Regions from separate parts of the Bradyrhizobium sp. UFLA05-108 genome, predicted to be linked through region 2. Evidence: predicted binding sites of a transcription regulator. Region 2 holds the regulator's gene; the other holds the start of a gene.
The links. The regulator HrcA, encoded in region 2, represses chaperone genes, less so after heat shock. The targets are predictions, from matches to a motif close to GTTAGCACTCNCNNNNNGNGAGTGCTAAC.
Positions count from the first base shown of each region.

Region 1: SO140_RS15710 (co-chaperone GroES) is a predicted target of HrcA. The motif match lies at 1,872-1,900, and genes of this name have one in related genera.

Region 1 covers NZ_JBANAZ010000018.1:84,503-91,766, forward strand. The annotation lists gene dapA (4-hydroxy-tetrahydrodipicolinate synthase) at 1-899, shown strand, start outside; gene SO140_RS15705 (hypothetical protein) at 1,139-1,660, opposite strand; gene SO140_RS15710 (co-chaperone GroES) at 2,003-2,299, shown strand; gene groL (chaperonin GroEL) at 2,461-4,089, shown strand; gene SO140_RS15720 (hypothetical protein) at 4,232-5,443, shown strand; gene SO140_RS15725 (META domain-containing protein) at 5,575-5,973, opposite strand; gene SO140_RS15730 (L-lactate permease) at 6,107-7,264, opposite strand, start outside.
Region 2 covers NZ_JBANAZ010000086.1:11,783-19,046, reverse strand. The annotation lists gene SO140_RS39665 (hypothetical protein) at 1-34, shown strand, start outside; gene pncA (bifunctional nicotinamidase/pyrazinamidase) at 299-1,021, shown strand; gene grpE (nucleotide exchange factor GrpE) at 1,171-1,785, opposite strand; gene hrcA (heat-inducible transcriptional repressor HrcA) at 1,885-2,973, opposite strand; gene rph (ribonuclease PH) at 3,157-3,870, shown strand; gene rdgB (RdgB/HAM1 family non-canonical purine NTP pyrophosphatase) at 3,881-4,516, shown strand; gene hemW (radical SAM family heme chaperone HemW) at 4,503-5,660, shown strand; gene SO140_RS39630 (penicillin-binding protein activator) at 5,797-7,029, opposite strand.

The sequences.
Region 1 (7,264 bases), on a different contig from region 2:
ACGAGCGCTCGCTCCGGCAGCTCGCGCGACACTACGCGTGCGAGGCCATCGACGGCTTCATCCTCGGCGCGACCTCCGGTGAAGGCATGACGCTGAAGGGCGCCGAGCTCGAGCGCCTCGTCGCAACCGTGCGCGAGGAGCTCGCCGCGCAACGTCGCAGCGTTCCGATCGTTCTTGGCCTCTCCGGCGCGGACACCGCGCGGCTGAAGGAAAGCCTGGATGAAACCGCGGACTGGCCGATCGACGGTTATCTGATCGCGAGCCCCTACTACCTGCGGCCATCGCAGCGCGGCCTATGTGCGCATTTCGAGGCGCTCGCCGATCACGCTGCCTGGCCGATCGTGCTCTACAACATTCCCTATCGCACCTCGGTCAATCTCACCAACCAGACGCTGCTCCGCCTTGCCGAGCATCCGAACATCGTTGGCCTGAAGGATTGCTCCGCGAACCGCGAGCAATCGATCGCGCTGCTCCGCGACAAGCCGGACCACTTTCGTGTGCTGACCGGCGAGGACGCGCACACTCATGAAGCGCTGAGCGACGGCGCGGATGGCGCCATCTTGCTCTCCGCCCACATCGAGACCGCAACCTTTGCTGCGATTCATACCGAGCTGAAGCGCGGCAATGCCGACACCGCGCTCGCGCGCTGGCAGGAGGTTTCGGAGTTGACGCGGCTGTTGTTCGCCGAGCCGAGTCCGGCGCCGGCAAAGTACTGGCTGTGGCGATGCGGCCTCATCGACAGTCCGGAGGTGCGCCTGCCGATGGTCGAGGTCGGAAGCGAACTCGCCGCCGCGCTCGATAGCGAGATCGCGCGGAGGTTGGAAAAATCCGCCTATGGGGAATCGTCGGTGGCTCCGCGCCCTGACGGCCGCATGGCAACGCCTTTCATGCAGACCTGAGCACGGACGCGTCGAGACGTATCCGATGTCCGATTGGCTGCGCCGTGATATCGGCCTGACCGAAGACGTCGTGACATCGGCATTGGAGCGGCTTGACGGCATCAAGCGGAGGCACTGCGGATGGGTCTGATGGCTGCGAGGTCGTGCGGAAGACGCAGTCTCTTCGCCTCGCCCTGCGCACACGAAGCTACCCTCTCCCACACGGGAGAGGGTGCATCACAAGCTTGGCTCGATCTCGATCACGCCCGCGGCGCGCAGCGGACGTAGACCATGTTGCCGTAGCGGGTGGCGGCGTCCTTGTCGATGAATCGGGTGACCATGACGCGGCCGTCGAAGGAGACGATCTCGCGGTCCTGCTCGCCGGGAGTCGGTCCGGCCGGTCCGATATAGTTCTTGCCGCTTGGTGAGCCCTTCAGCCGCAGCTCCTGCGGCGTCGCCTGGTCGGCCAGGTGCATGATCACGCCGCCGCTCGATCCGGCGCCGATCACATAGGGATTCTTGCACTGCGCGCGGGCCGCAGCCTCGGTGCGGGCGCGGTCGGACGGGTTCTGGAACGAGGCAAGGCCCCAGCGGCCGACGATCTCGTCGGCGCGGATCGACGCCGGCATTTCCGGCCCAGTGCCGGGCTCGGCCTCCGGCGCCGGCGAGGACGATGAGAACGACGGCAGGCTCATGCCGCCGCCACATGCACCCAGCAGCAGCGCCAAGGCTGCGGCGGCGCCCAGCTTGGCAACCGTCCGCGCGTGAGCTGAACTGATCATGGCATTCCCCCGAGCAAAGCGCCCCCCAAACACGAGCCTGACAGCCCCCTCCCGCAGCCAAGCGCAAAACCGCTGCCGGGGCAATGACGTCGTAGAATACGCCAGCGTCCCCAATTCGTTTCGATCGTCAACATCCTATATCCGTCTCACCAATGGCTTAACCACCCTTTGCTTGACAGGATCGCGGCCAAGCCATATTTCCGGGCGCACTATTAGCACTCGGGAAGCCCGATTGCTAAAGCGCGCCGTTCGATCCCGGCATTCGATCCGGAGGTCGGACGGGGGCGCAGGCCCCTCTCCTAGTTCCGTCGCTTCCGAAGCGAGCTTCCAAAGGGAAACGTCATGGCTAAGTCCAAATTTCGTCCGCTGCATGACCGTGTCGTGGTCAAACGTATCGATGCCGAGGAAAAGACCAAGGGCGGCATCATCATTCCCGACACCGCCAAGGAGAAGCCGTCCCAGGGCGAAATCGTCGCCGTCGGCCTCGGCGGCCGCGACGAGGCGGGCAAGCTGATCCCGATCGACCTCAAGGTCGGCGACCGCGTGCTGTTCGGCAAGTGGTCGGGCACCGAGGTCAAGATCGACAATGAAGATCTCCTGATCATGAAGGAGTCGGACATCATGGGCGTGCTGGCCTAAGGCCACAACGTCCCTTCAAACGCCGCCGCGCTTCCCTCTTGTCATGCCCGGGCTTGAGCCGGGCATCCATCCTGCTTCGAAAGATGATGGATTGCCGGGTCAAGCCCGGCAATGACGATTAGGGTGCGCGGCCCATTTCCACATCATGCCAGGAGCAAAAAATGGCTGCCAAGGACGTCAAGTTTTCCGGAGAAGCGCGCGAACGCATGCTGCGCGGCGTCGACATTCTCGCCAACGCCGTCAAGGTGACGCTCGGCCCGAAGGGCCGCAACGTCGTCATCGAGAAGAGCTTCGGCGCGCCCCGCATCACCAAGGACGGCGTCACCGTCGCCAAGGAGATCGAGCTCGAGGACAAGTTCGAGAACATGGGCGCCCAGATGGTGCGTGAGGTCGCCTCCAAGACCAACGACCTTGCTGGCGACGGCACCACCACCGCGACCGTGCTGGCTCAGGCCATCGTGCGCGAAGGCGCCAAGGCGGTTGCCGCCGGCATGAACCCGATGGACCTCAAGCGCGGCATCGACACCGCGGTTGCGGCTGTCATCAAGGACATCGAGAAGCGCGCCAAGCCCGTCGCCGCCTCGTCCGAGGTCGCCCAGGTCGGCACCATCTCGGCCAATGGCGATGCCGCCATCGGCAAGATGATCGCGCAGGCGATGCAGAAGGTCGGCAACGAGGGCGTCATCACCGTCGAGGAGAACAAGTCGCTCGACACCGAAGTCGACATCGTCGAGGGCATGAAGTTCGACCGCGGCTATCTGTCGCCCTACTTCGTCACCAACGCCGAGAAGATGACCGCCGAGCTCGAGGACGCCTACATCCTCTTGCACGAGAAGAAGCTCTCGGGCCTGCAGGCCATGCTGCCGGTGCTGGAAGCCGTGGTGCAGTCCGGCAAGCCGCTCGTCATCATCGCAGAGGACGTCGAGGGTGAGGCGTTGGCCACGCTGGTCGTGAACCGTCTCCGCGGCGGCCTGAAGGTTGCCGCCGTCAAGGCCCCGGGCTTCGGTGATCGCCGCAAGGCCATGCTCGAGGACCTCGCGATCCTCACCGGCGGCCAGCTGATCTCCGAAGAGCTTGGCATCAAGCTCGAGAACGTCACGGTGAAGATGCTCGGCCGCGCCAAGAAGGTCGTGATCGACAAGGAGAACACCACGATCGTCAACGGCGCCGGCAAGAAGCCGGACATCGAGGCCCGCGTCGGCCAGATCAAGGCCCAGATCGAGGAAACCACCTCGGACTACGACCGTGAAAAGCTCCAGGAGCGTCTGGCCAAGCTCGCCGGCGGCGTCGCGGTGATCCGCGTCGGCGGCGCGACCGAGATCGAGGTCAAGGAGAAGAAGGACCGCGTCGAGGACGCGCTCAACGCCACCCGCGCGGCCGTGCAGGAAGGCATCGTCCCCGGCGGCGGCGTCGCGCTGCTCCGCGCCAAGAAGGCGGTGGGCCGTCTCACCAACGCCAATGCCGACGTGCAGGCCGGCATCAACATCGTGCTGAAGGCGCTCGAAGCCCCGGTCCGCCAGATCTCCGAGAACGCCGGCCTCGAAGGCTCGGTCGTCGTCGGCAAGATCCTGGAGAACAAGTCCGAGACCTTCGGCTTCGACGCCCAGACCGAGCAGTACGTCGACCTGGTCGAGAAGGGCATCATCGACCCCGCCAAGGTGGTGCGCACCGCGCTTCAGGACGCCTCCTCCGTGGCCGGCCTGCTGGTGACCACCGAAGCCATGGTCGCCGAGCTGCCGAAGAAGGAAGCAGCCCCCGCGATGCCGGCCGGCGGCGGCATGGGCTTCTGAGCCCGTCGCAGCAAAAAAATCGCGCGAAGGCCGCCTCCGGGCGGCCTTCTTTTTTGCCCAGAATGGCCTGCGCTTTCCGATTCAACCTCCGGCCAAAACCCACTACGGTGGCGCCGATTCTGATCTCTTGAGGGTTTCGTCGATGCGCGCGCTTTCGTTCTGCTCGATTGGTTTTTTGGCGGCATTGCTTGCAGTTTCGCCTGAGGTCGCGTCCGCCCAGATGAAGCTGTCGCCAAAGGCCGCCGCGCCCAGTGGAACCGAGACGCGCTATTTCACCTCGATCGACGGGCTCATGGACGGCAATGCCGATGTGATCCTGAAGGAGACCCGCCAGGGCAAGACGGTCACCGCGGCCGTGCTCGACGTCTGCTATCCCGCAGCGAAGAATTCCGACCGCAAGGACCGCTTCGTCGTCAACCTCACGGTCGCCGGCCAGCTCTTGTCGGGCACGACGCAGAGTCTCGGCGACAAGGCGCCGGTCACCGTCAAGCTGACGCGCAAGCCGACCAGCGATACCTTCGAATTCCGTGGCCAGATCTCGATCGGCGGCAACGTGACCGAGGTCGCCTCGCCCGACAATTCCGATCTCAGCGAGAAGGAGTTTCTGGACAACCAGACCTCCGACGACGGCATCACGCCACAGCCGAAGGATTTCACCGAGGTCTCGCCGGAAGCGATCGCGGTCAAGGTCAAGTTAGAGGCGGCGACCGACTTCCTGAAGAGCCTGAAGGGCCAGGATGTCGAGGTGACGCTGGCAAGCCTGTCGGTCGGCTGCGACGCGCTGCGCGCCGGCGAGCAGACCATCAACATGTCGGTCGATCCGGAACGGGCAGCTGCGCTGCTCGCCAAGTTCAAGGCGATGCCGGGCGTCACCGCAGTGGGCTGGACCGCCGGCATGATGGAGATGGACCGCACCATCCGCTTCGCCGCCGCCGACTGGCGCGACGGCGACAAGATCAGCCGGGACCGGCTCGCCGGCACCGTCGCCAACGTGCTGGCGAGGACGCTGACGGCAAAAACCGTCTCGCAAAGCTTCGACCCCGTCACCGGCAAGCTCAAGGTCGTCTTGAAGCGGCCGAACCAGGATTTCCCAGCGCTCGAGCTCACCGATACGATCGAGGTCGCGGGCCTGGTCTCGACCGACAAGCCCGGCAGCAGCGACCGCCTCCTGCTCTGGGTCGGCAGCCCCGCGATCACAACGGCCGACGAGAGCACCGGCGCCAAGCTCAACCTGTCGGATGAAGCCGGCACCGATGAAGAGGGCGATCAGACCGACGACAACGGCGCGATCGAGGCGCTGACGAAGGAATTGAAGGGCCAGCGCTGGGACGCCGACAAGTCGGTGTGGAAGTAGTCCGTACACCAACTCTTGGTCATCGCCCGGCTTGACCGGGCGATCCAGTACGCCGAGGCGGTCGTGATTGAATCGATGGGCCGCGGCGTACTGGGTGCCCCGGTCGAGCCGGGGCACGACAGCGAGTTGGTTTAATTCCCGTTCATCCGGAAGCGCAGCGGCTTGGGGCCGATCAGCGTGAGAAAGTCACCCTGGCGCTTCCAGGTCTCGACGCTGGCGAGCGCCGCGACGAGGTCGTCATCGGCCTGGGCCTTGGCCGGCGGACAGGAACGGTCCTGGATCTGGCCGGGTACGAAGATCACCGTGTTGCCGGCGACCGAGAACTGACCTTTGCCGCCCTTGCACCAGAGCTCCAACACCACCTCGCCATTGTCGCCGATCTCGATGTTGGGAATGCGCTTCGAGCCCTGCTGCGGCAAGGCTTCGAGCGTCATCTCGGATCCGAAGGGAAAGCCGTCCTCGGCGTGGCTTGCGCCCGCCATCAGCACCACCGCGGCCGCCGCGCACACCATCTGCTTGACCGAAACCATGAGACCTCTCGACCGTCCTTGAACCGCCGCACCTTCTATAAGACGGGAACGACGTTGAGAAGGTTCGCCGCACACGCAAAATCCCCGCGGGGTTTTTCCCGCGGGGATGTCGTTACGTTGAGAATGCGTCGCGCTACTTCAACACCAGCGCCGTGAACGGCCATACGTAGGCCTGGAGCGTCACGAGCACGCCGACCAAGCAGGCCAGCACGATCGAGTGCCAGAACACGAAGCGCAGGATCGTGCCCTCGTGGCCGTACCACCGCGTGGCGGTGGAGGCGACCACGATCGACTGCGCATCGATCATCTTGCCCATCACGCCGCCGGAGGAGTTCGCCGCCGCCATCAGGATGGGCGACAATCCGATCTGTTGCGACGTGATCTTCTGGAGGTTGCCGAACAGGATGTTCGAGGCGGTATCCGATCCCGTCAGCGCGACACCCAACCAGCCGAGCAGCGTGCCGAAGAAGGGATAGAGCACGCCAGTCGCCGCAAAGGCGAGACCGAGCGTCGCGTCGACGCCCGAAAGGCGGGTGAGCGTGCCGATCGCGAGCATCGCCGAGATCGTGATCAGCGAGATCGCGCAGAGCCGGATCGTGCGGCCATATTCGACCAGCAGCCGGCCGGGACCGACGCCCATCAGGAAGCCCGAGATGATCGCCGCGATCAGCATGCCCGTGCCGGTGAAGGACAGATAGGTAAAGTTGAACACCGCACCTTCCGGCGTGGGGCCAGCCGCAACCGGCGGCATCTTGTTGATCATCTTGTCGAGATCGGGAACTGCATACTTCCAGACGAACAACGAGTCCGCCCAGGACTTGAACCATCCACTGCCCCAGATCAGCATCACGACGCAGACGATGATCCACGGCAACAGCGCGCTCCACAGCTCGGCCTGCGTGAGCGGCGTCTTGTCGAGCGGTGCAGTCTTGCCCATTTCCGACACCGATTCATCGCGGCCGCGCAGCGCCGGCGACAGCCAGAGCTGCTTGGGTTGCCACACTTTCAGGAACAGGATCAGCGCCCCCATCGAAATCAGCGACGCCCCGATGTCGACGATCCAGGGATTGATGAAGTTGGAGATCACGAATTGCGGGATTGCGAAGGACACGCCGGTGACAAGGATCGCCGGCCAGATATCCTTCATGCCGCGCCAGCCCGCGAACGCCCAGACCACCCAGAATGGCACGATCAGCGAGAAGAACGGCAACTGCCGTCCGACCATCGCGCCGAGGATATACGGATCAAGTCCGGTGACGGAGGCAAGGCCCTGGATCGGCGTGCCAAGTGC
Region 2 (7,264 bases):
CGCGGTGCGCGACGGCATCCAGCCCAAAGGCTGACTGTCTCCACAATGGACAGTGCGCTCCCTCCCCCGCTCGCGGGGGAGGGTTGGGGAGAGGGTGTCTCCACAATCGAGAACCCCCAAGAGGATAGAGCCCTCACCCGGCGCCTTGCGCCGACCTCTCCCGCAGGCGGGAGAGGAGCACCGAGCCCTCGGCTCAAGCTCGATTTCTCACCAAAGCCGGCCGCATTTTCGAGCTTTTGTTCGTATACTAATGGAACTACGCTTTCCTTCCTGGTTCATCCTGGAGGGAAGACGTACGATACTGGATCGGCGCAAAGTACTCGCGGGCGTTTCCACTGTTGCTCTCGCGAGCCTCGTTTCAAGCAAGCTCTGGGCGGCGACGGCGATCAAGCCCGACGATGCCTCCGCGCTGCTCGTGATCGACGTGCAAAACTGCTTCCTGCCCGGTGGCAGCCTCGCCGTGAAGGAGGGCGAGCAGGTGGCGCCGATCATCAACAAGATCGCAAAAACGTTCGCCAATGTCGTGATGACGCAGGACTGGCACACGCCGGGGCACGTGTCGTTTGCCTCGGTCCATTCCGGCAAGAAGCCGTTCGAGACCATAGACCTGCCCTATGGCAAGCAGGTGCTGTGGCCCGACCATTGCGTGCAGGGCACCGACGGCGCGGCGCTGTCGAAGGATCTGTCGATCCCGCAGGCCGAGCTCATCATCCGCAAGGGTTTTCACAAGGACGTCGATAGCTACTCGGCTTTGCTGGAAGCCGACGGCAAGAGATCGACGGGCCTCGCCGCCTATCTGAAGTCGCGCAAGATCAAGCGCGTCTTCGTCGCAGGGCTAGCCACCGATTTCTGCGTCGCCTGGACCGCGCTCGACGCGCGCAAGGCCGGCTTCGAAGTCTATGTGGTGGAAGACGCCTGCCGCGGCATCGACAATCAGGGCTCGCTGGCCAAAGCGTGGGCCGACATGGCCAAGGCCGGCGTGAAGCGGATCCAGTCTGCGGATATCGCGGCCACGGCGTAAGCTATTTGACCCTCATGGTGAGGGGCGCGAAGCGCCGTCTCGAACCATGAAGGCCGAGCTGCAGCAGCGGGGCCTTCATCCTTCGAGACGCCGCGTTCCGCGGCTCCTCAGGATGAGGGTTCAGGTTTGTGTGCGTGGCGAAGCGCGGCTTACGCCGCGCCGTTCGACTCGTTGTTGTTGGCGGCGGCAGCGGCTTTCGCGCCGCCCTTGGCGACGCCGACCAGAGCCGGGCGCAGCACGCGTTCGCCAATGGTGTAGCCGGCCTGGACCACCTGAACCACCGTGCCCGACGGCACCGACGGATCGGGCACCTCGAACATCGCCTGCTGGAAGTTCGGATCGAACTTCTGGCCCGAGGGGTCGAACTTCTTCACGCCGTGCTTTTCCAGCGCGTTGAGCAGCGAGCGCTCGGTGAGCTCCACGCCCTCGATCAGCGCGGTCAGGCCGGGATCGGCATTGGCACGCGCCTCGGCCGGCACCGCATCGAGCGCACGCTGGAGGTTGTCGGCGATGTCGAGCACGTCGCGCGCAAAACCCGTGATGCCGTAGAGGCGCGCGTCGGCGACCTCCTTGGTGGTGCGCTTGCGTAAATTCTCCATCTCGGCCAGCGTCCGCAGCATGCGGTCGCGCGCCTCAGCGGCTTCCTTCTGCAAGACCTCGACCGAGCCGGGTTCCGGATCGTCGGGCATGATGTAGGGCTTCGACACCACGGGCTCGCCGGTCGGCGCAGTCGTGTCTTCGGGTTGCCGGTCTTGCTCGGTCATCGGCTGCCTTCTCGAACTCGTCTCAAGGGATTTTTCTCGCCGGGATATCGTGCTTTGCAGCGCGAAAATCAAGCACCCGTGATCAGGCGAAAACGGGCGTCAGCCACCCAGAAGGCGGCTGACGATACGGGCGGCATAGTCCACGGTCGGGATCACGCGGGCATAATTCAGCCGCGTCGGCCCGATCACGCCCAAGACGCCGACGATATGACCGGCGGCATCCCGATAGGGCGAGATGATCGTCGAGGAGCCCGACAGCGAGAACAGCTTGTTCTCCGAGCCGATGAAGATGCGCACGCCCTCCGCGGTCTCGGCGCGCCCGAGCAGGTCGATCACGCCGCGCTTGGTCTCGAGATCGTCGAACAGCAGCCGCACCCGCTCGAGATCCTCCAGCGCATGCAGGTCTTCGAGCAGATTGGCGTGGCCGCGCACGATGAGCTGGCGGTCCTCGTTCTCGCCGCCGGACCAGCTCGCGATGCCCGCCGCGATCACCTTCTGGGTGAGCTGGTCGAGCTCGGCTCGGGCCTGCCCGAGTGCGGTTTCCAGCTCCAGCCGCGCCTCGGCGAGGGTACGGCCGCGGATGCGGGCATTGAGGAAGTTTGACGCCTCGGTCAGCGCCGAGGACGGAACTCCGGGCGGCAGCGTCAGCACGCGGTTCTCGACCTGGCCATCCTCGCCGACCAGGATCACCAGCGCCCGCTCCGGTTCCAGGCGGACGAATTCGATATGCTTCAGCCGCGCATTGGACTTCGGCGTCAAGACTACGGCCGCGGCGCGGGTGAGGCCCGACAGCCGCGTCAGCGCCTCCTCCAGCGCCGCCTCGACCGACTGGGCGTGGCCGACGGTCGTGAGCTGGCTCTGGATCGATTGCCGCTCGGCCTCGTTGAGCTCGCCGACCTGCATCACGGCATCGACGAAGAAGCGCAAGCCGAGTTCCGTCGGCAGCCGGCCGGCGGAGGTGTGCGGGGCGTAGATCAGGCCGAGCTGTTCCAGATCGGCCATGACGTTGCGCACCGAGGCCGGCGACAGCGGCAGCGCGATCAAGCGGGAAATATTGCGCGAGCCGACCGGCTCGCCGGTCGCCAGATAACTCTCGACGATTTGGCGAAAGATGTCGCGGGAACGCTCGTTGAGCTGGGCGAGGCCCGCGCGCGGCGCGATCAGATGAATCGGATCGTGATGGGCCACAGACGGTAACTCCTCTCAGATGCACATAATTTGTCCATCCAGAAGGCCCCTGACAAGCGCGTCTTTGGCCAATCCCCGGACGGCGTTTCGTTGCCCCCGGGGGAAAAGCCCTTGCCGGGCCCCCTTCCCCCTCCTACAAGCACCGCGAACAGCCTTTTCCCTGCGAGTTTTGGAGGATTTCCCATGCGGCCAAGCCGCCGTGCGCCCGACGAATTGCGCCCCGTGACGCTGGAGCGCGGCGTGGTCAAATATGCGGAAGGCTCCTGCCTGGTGAAATTCGGCGACACCCATGTGCTCGTCACCGCCACACTGGAGGAGCGCCTGCCGCCGTGGCTGAAGGGTCAGGGCCGCGGCTGGGTCACCGCCGAATACGGCATGCTGCCGCGTGCGACCTCGGAACGTACTCGCCGCGAGGCTTCTGCCGGCAAGCAGAGCGGCCGCACCGTCGAGATCCAGCGCCTGATCGGCCGCTCGCTTCGCACCATCGTCGATCTCGAAGCGCTCGGCGAGCGTCAGATCACGGTCGATTGCGACGTGCTCCAGGCCGACGGCGGCACGCGCACGGCCTCGATCACCGGCGCCTGGGTGGCGCTGGCCGATTGCATCAACTGGATGAAGACGCGCAACATGATCAACGCCAACGTGCTGCGCGACAACGTCGCCGCGATCTCCTGCGGCATCTATCAGGGCACACCGGTGCTGGATCTCGACTACGCCGAGGACTCCGAGGCCGAGACCGACGCCAATTTCGTCATGACGGGCGATGGCCGCATCATCGAGGTCCAGGGCACCGCGGAACGCGAGCCGTTTACGCAGGAGGAGTTCCTGTCGCTGATGGCGCTGGCCCGCAAGGGTGTCGCGCGTCTCGTGGACTTGCAGAAAATGGCGGTGGCGTAGTCAATAGGCCATGCACCGGCGAATCACAGGCAAGCTCATCATCGCGACCCATAATCCCGGCAAGCTTGCCGAGATGCGGGAGCTGCTGGCGCCGCACGGTGTCGAGGCGGTCTCGGCGGGCGAACTTGGCCTCGACGAGCCCGAGGAGACCGGCCACGACTTTCGCAGCAATGCCGCGATCAAGGCCATCGCCGCCGCGAAGGCAATGAGGCTTCCGGCCTTCGCCGATGATTCCGGCATCGTGGTCGACGCCCTCGACGGCGCACCGGGAATCTACAGTGCGCGCTGGGCGGGCCCGAAGAAGGATTTTGCCGCGGCGATGGCGCAGATCGAGCGCCTGTTGAGGGAGCGCGGCGCGACCGCGCCGGACAAGCGCAAAGCGCATTTCGTCTCCGCGCTCTGCGTCGCCTGGCCCGACGATCATCTCGAGGAAGTCGAGGCGCGCGTCGACGGCACGCTGGTCTGGCCGCCGCGCGGCACCGCCGGCTTCGGCTACGACCCGATGTTTTTGCCCGACGGCCACACGCGCACCTTTGGCGAGATGGAAAGCATCGAGAAGCACGGCCTCCCGCCATTGGGCCTTGGCTTGTCGCACCGTGCCCGCGCCTTCGTGAAACTTGCGGAGATCTGCCTTGAGCCGCGCTGACAGGGACGCCTTCGGCGTCTACGTGCACTGGCCGTTCTGCCTGTCGAAGTGTCCCTATTGCGACTTCAACAGCCATGTCCGCCACGCTGCGATCGACGAGGCGCGCTTCGCAAACGCCTTCGCCCGCGAGATCGAGACAACGGCCGCGCGCGCCCCCGGCCGCGAGGTTACCTCGATCTTCCTTGGCGGCGGCACGCCGTCGCTGATGCAGCCCGCAACCGTCGGCGCCGTGCTAGAGGCGATCGGCAAGCACTGGCGCGTCGCTGGCGATGTCGAGGTCACGCTGGAAGCCAACCCGACCAGCGTCGAGGCGACGCGCTTTGCCGGCTATCGCGCCGCCGGCGTCAACCGCGTCTCGCTCGGCGTGCAGGCGCTCGACGATGTCTCGCTGAAGATGCTCGGACGCCTGCACAGCGCGCGCGAGGCGCTGGATGCGGTTGCGATCGCACGCCGCTCGTTCGACCGCTACTCGTTCGACCTGATCTACGCGCGCCCGGACCAGACGCCGGCGATGTGGGAGGGTGAGCTCCGCCATGCCATCGACGAAGCCGCCGAGCATTTGTCGCTCTACCAGCTCACCATCGAGGAAGGCACGCCGTTCTTCGGACTGCACCAGGCCGGCAAGCTGAAGACGCCGGACGAGGCGGTCGCGCGCGCGCTCTATGACGTCACGCAGGAGACCTGCGACAAGCTCGGCCTGCCCGCCTACGAGATTTCCAATCACGCACGCCGTGGCGCCGAGTGCCGGCACAATCTGGTCTACTGGCGCGGCGAGGAATATGCCGGCATCGGTCCCGGTGCCCATGGCCGGCTCGACATCGACGGCATCAGGCACGCGACCGCCACCGAGAAGCGTCCCGAAGCCTGGCTGATGCGGGTCGAGACCAATGGCGACGGCGTCGTCACCGACGAGCTCCTCAACAGCGAGGAGCGCGCCGACGAATTCCTGCTGATGGGGCTGCGCCTCGCCGAAGGCATCGATCCCAAGCGCTATGCCGCGCTCGCCGGCCGCCCGCTCGATCCCCGCCGCATCGCGCTTCTGCGTGAGGAAGGTGCCATCACCGTCGACACGACCGGCCGCCTGCGCGTGACCAGCAGCGGATTCCCGGTGCTGGATGCGGTGGTTGCGGATCTCGCGGCGTAGCGAGATGTCGTAGGGTGGGCAAAGCGAAAGCGTGCCCACCTCTTCTGTCGCAATCGTGTTCTGTCGCAATCGTGGAGATATGGTGGGCACGGCGCGAAGAGCGCCTTTGCCCACCCTACGAGAGCTCCACTTGCGGCTACGCCCCAAAACTCTTCGGCGAGCCTGCGACCGCGACGCCGCCGCCGGTGGTCACCTTCATCACCGCTAATCCCCGCTCGTTGGTGCCGTCGGCGCGGAAGCGGAACAGGCCGTCGATGCCGGCGAAGCCGGACGGATTGGTGAGAACGTCCTGCGAGAAGCGCGTGGTGCCTTGCGTGCGCGCCAGCGCAGCGACGAGCGCCACCGCATCATAGGCGAGCGTCGCCGTACGCACCGGCTCGGCGCCATATTTCGTGCGGTAGCGGCCGGAGAAGGCGCGAAAGCCCGCCGGGTCCGGCGCGGCGTAAAGACCGCCCTGCAGCGCCTGGCTGGCATAGACGCGCGGATTGTCCCACAGGCCGGTGCCGAGCAGCTGGATGTTGCGCAGGTTGGCGCCGGCAGCGGTCAGGGCATCGGCCACCGCAACGACGGAATCGCCGTCATCGGCGATGAACAGCGCGTCAGCACTGCCGAGCGCCTGCGCGACGTTGCGCGCCGGGGTGGCGCGATCGCCGCCGAATTTCTCGAACGCAACCACGCGTCCGCCCCGCCGCGGCACCGCCGCCTTGAAGGCCGCCTCCACCACGTTGCCATAGGCATTCTCCGGCAGCAGCGCCGCGAAGGAGCGTTTTCCGATGCTGGCGGAATATTCGACGATGCGGTTGACGTCCGACTCGGGCAGGAAGCTCAACAGGAAGACGCCGCGGCCGGCGATGCTGGCATCGGTCGAGAATGCCATCACCGAGATGCCGCGCGAGCGCGCGACCTGCGCAACGGCCGGCACGGATTGGGCGAACAACGGCCCCAGAATGATCTCCGCACCTTCGTCGACCGCCTGCTGCGCGCCGCCTTGCGCGCCCTGCGGCGTGCCGTTGTCGTCCTTGATCAGGAGCTGGACGTTCGGGTTCTGGAATTCGGCGAGCGCCATCTCGGCGGCGTTGCGCATCGACTGCGCGGCGAGCCCGGCATTGCCGGCGGCCGACAGCGGCAGGATCAGGCCGACCTTCACCCCGCCGGTGCCGGCGGTGGTGGCCTGCTGCTGCGGCCCGGCAGGCCCCGGCTGAGGGGAGGATGAGCTGAACGGATTGGAAAACTGGCTGAGGCTCTGCTGCACGCCGGTGCAGGCCGAGAGCAAGGGCGCGCCGAGCAGGAGCCCGAGCGCGCTCCGCCGGGTCGCTCCCGACAATCGGGGCCCGGAGGTGGGAGACTTGGGGTAGCGCGGGCCCGGCATGGCAGCTCTTCGTAACGACCAGCCTATCCAGGCCCAGTCAGGACTTCACCTCCGCAAGGGAGGACGCGGATTGCAGCATATTGTCGGCAAATAGTTAACCAAAACAAAAGGATAATAACCGCTTAACGCGGCCGCCCCTTCACGATGGCAAGCTGTCCGCCGATTTTGCCGGGCTGCACCAACGCGGGCTTTTCGCCGCGAATATGGCGCAAGCGCGTCTCTCCCTTTAAGTATC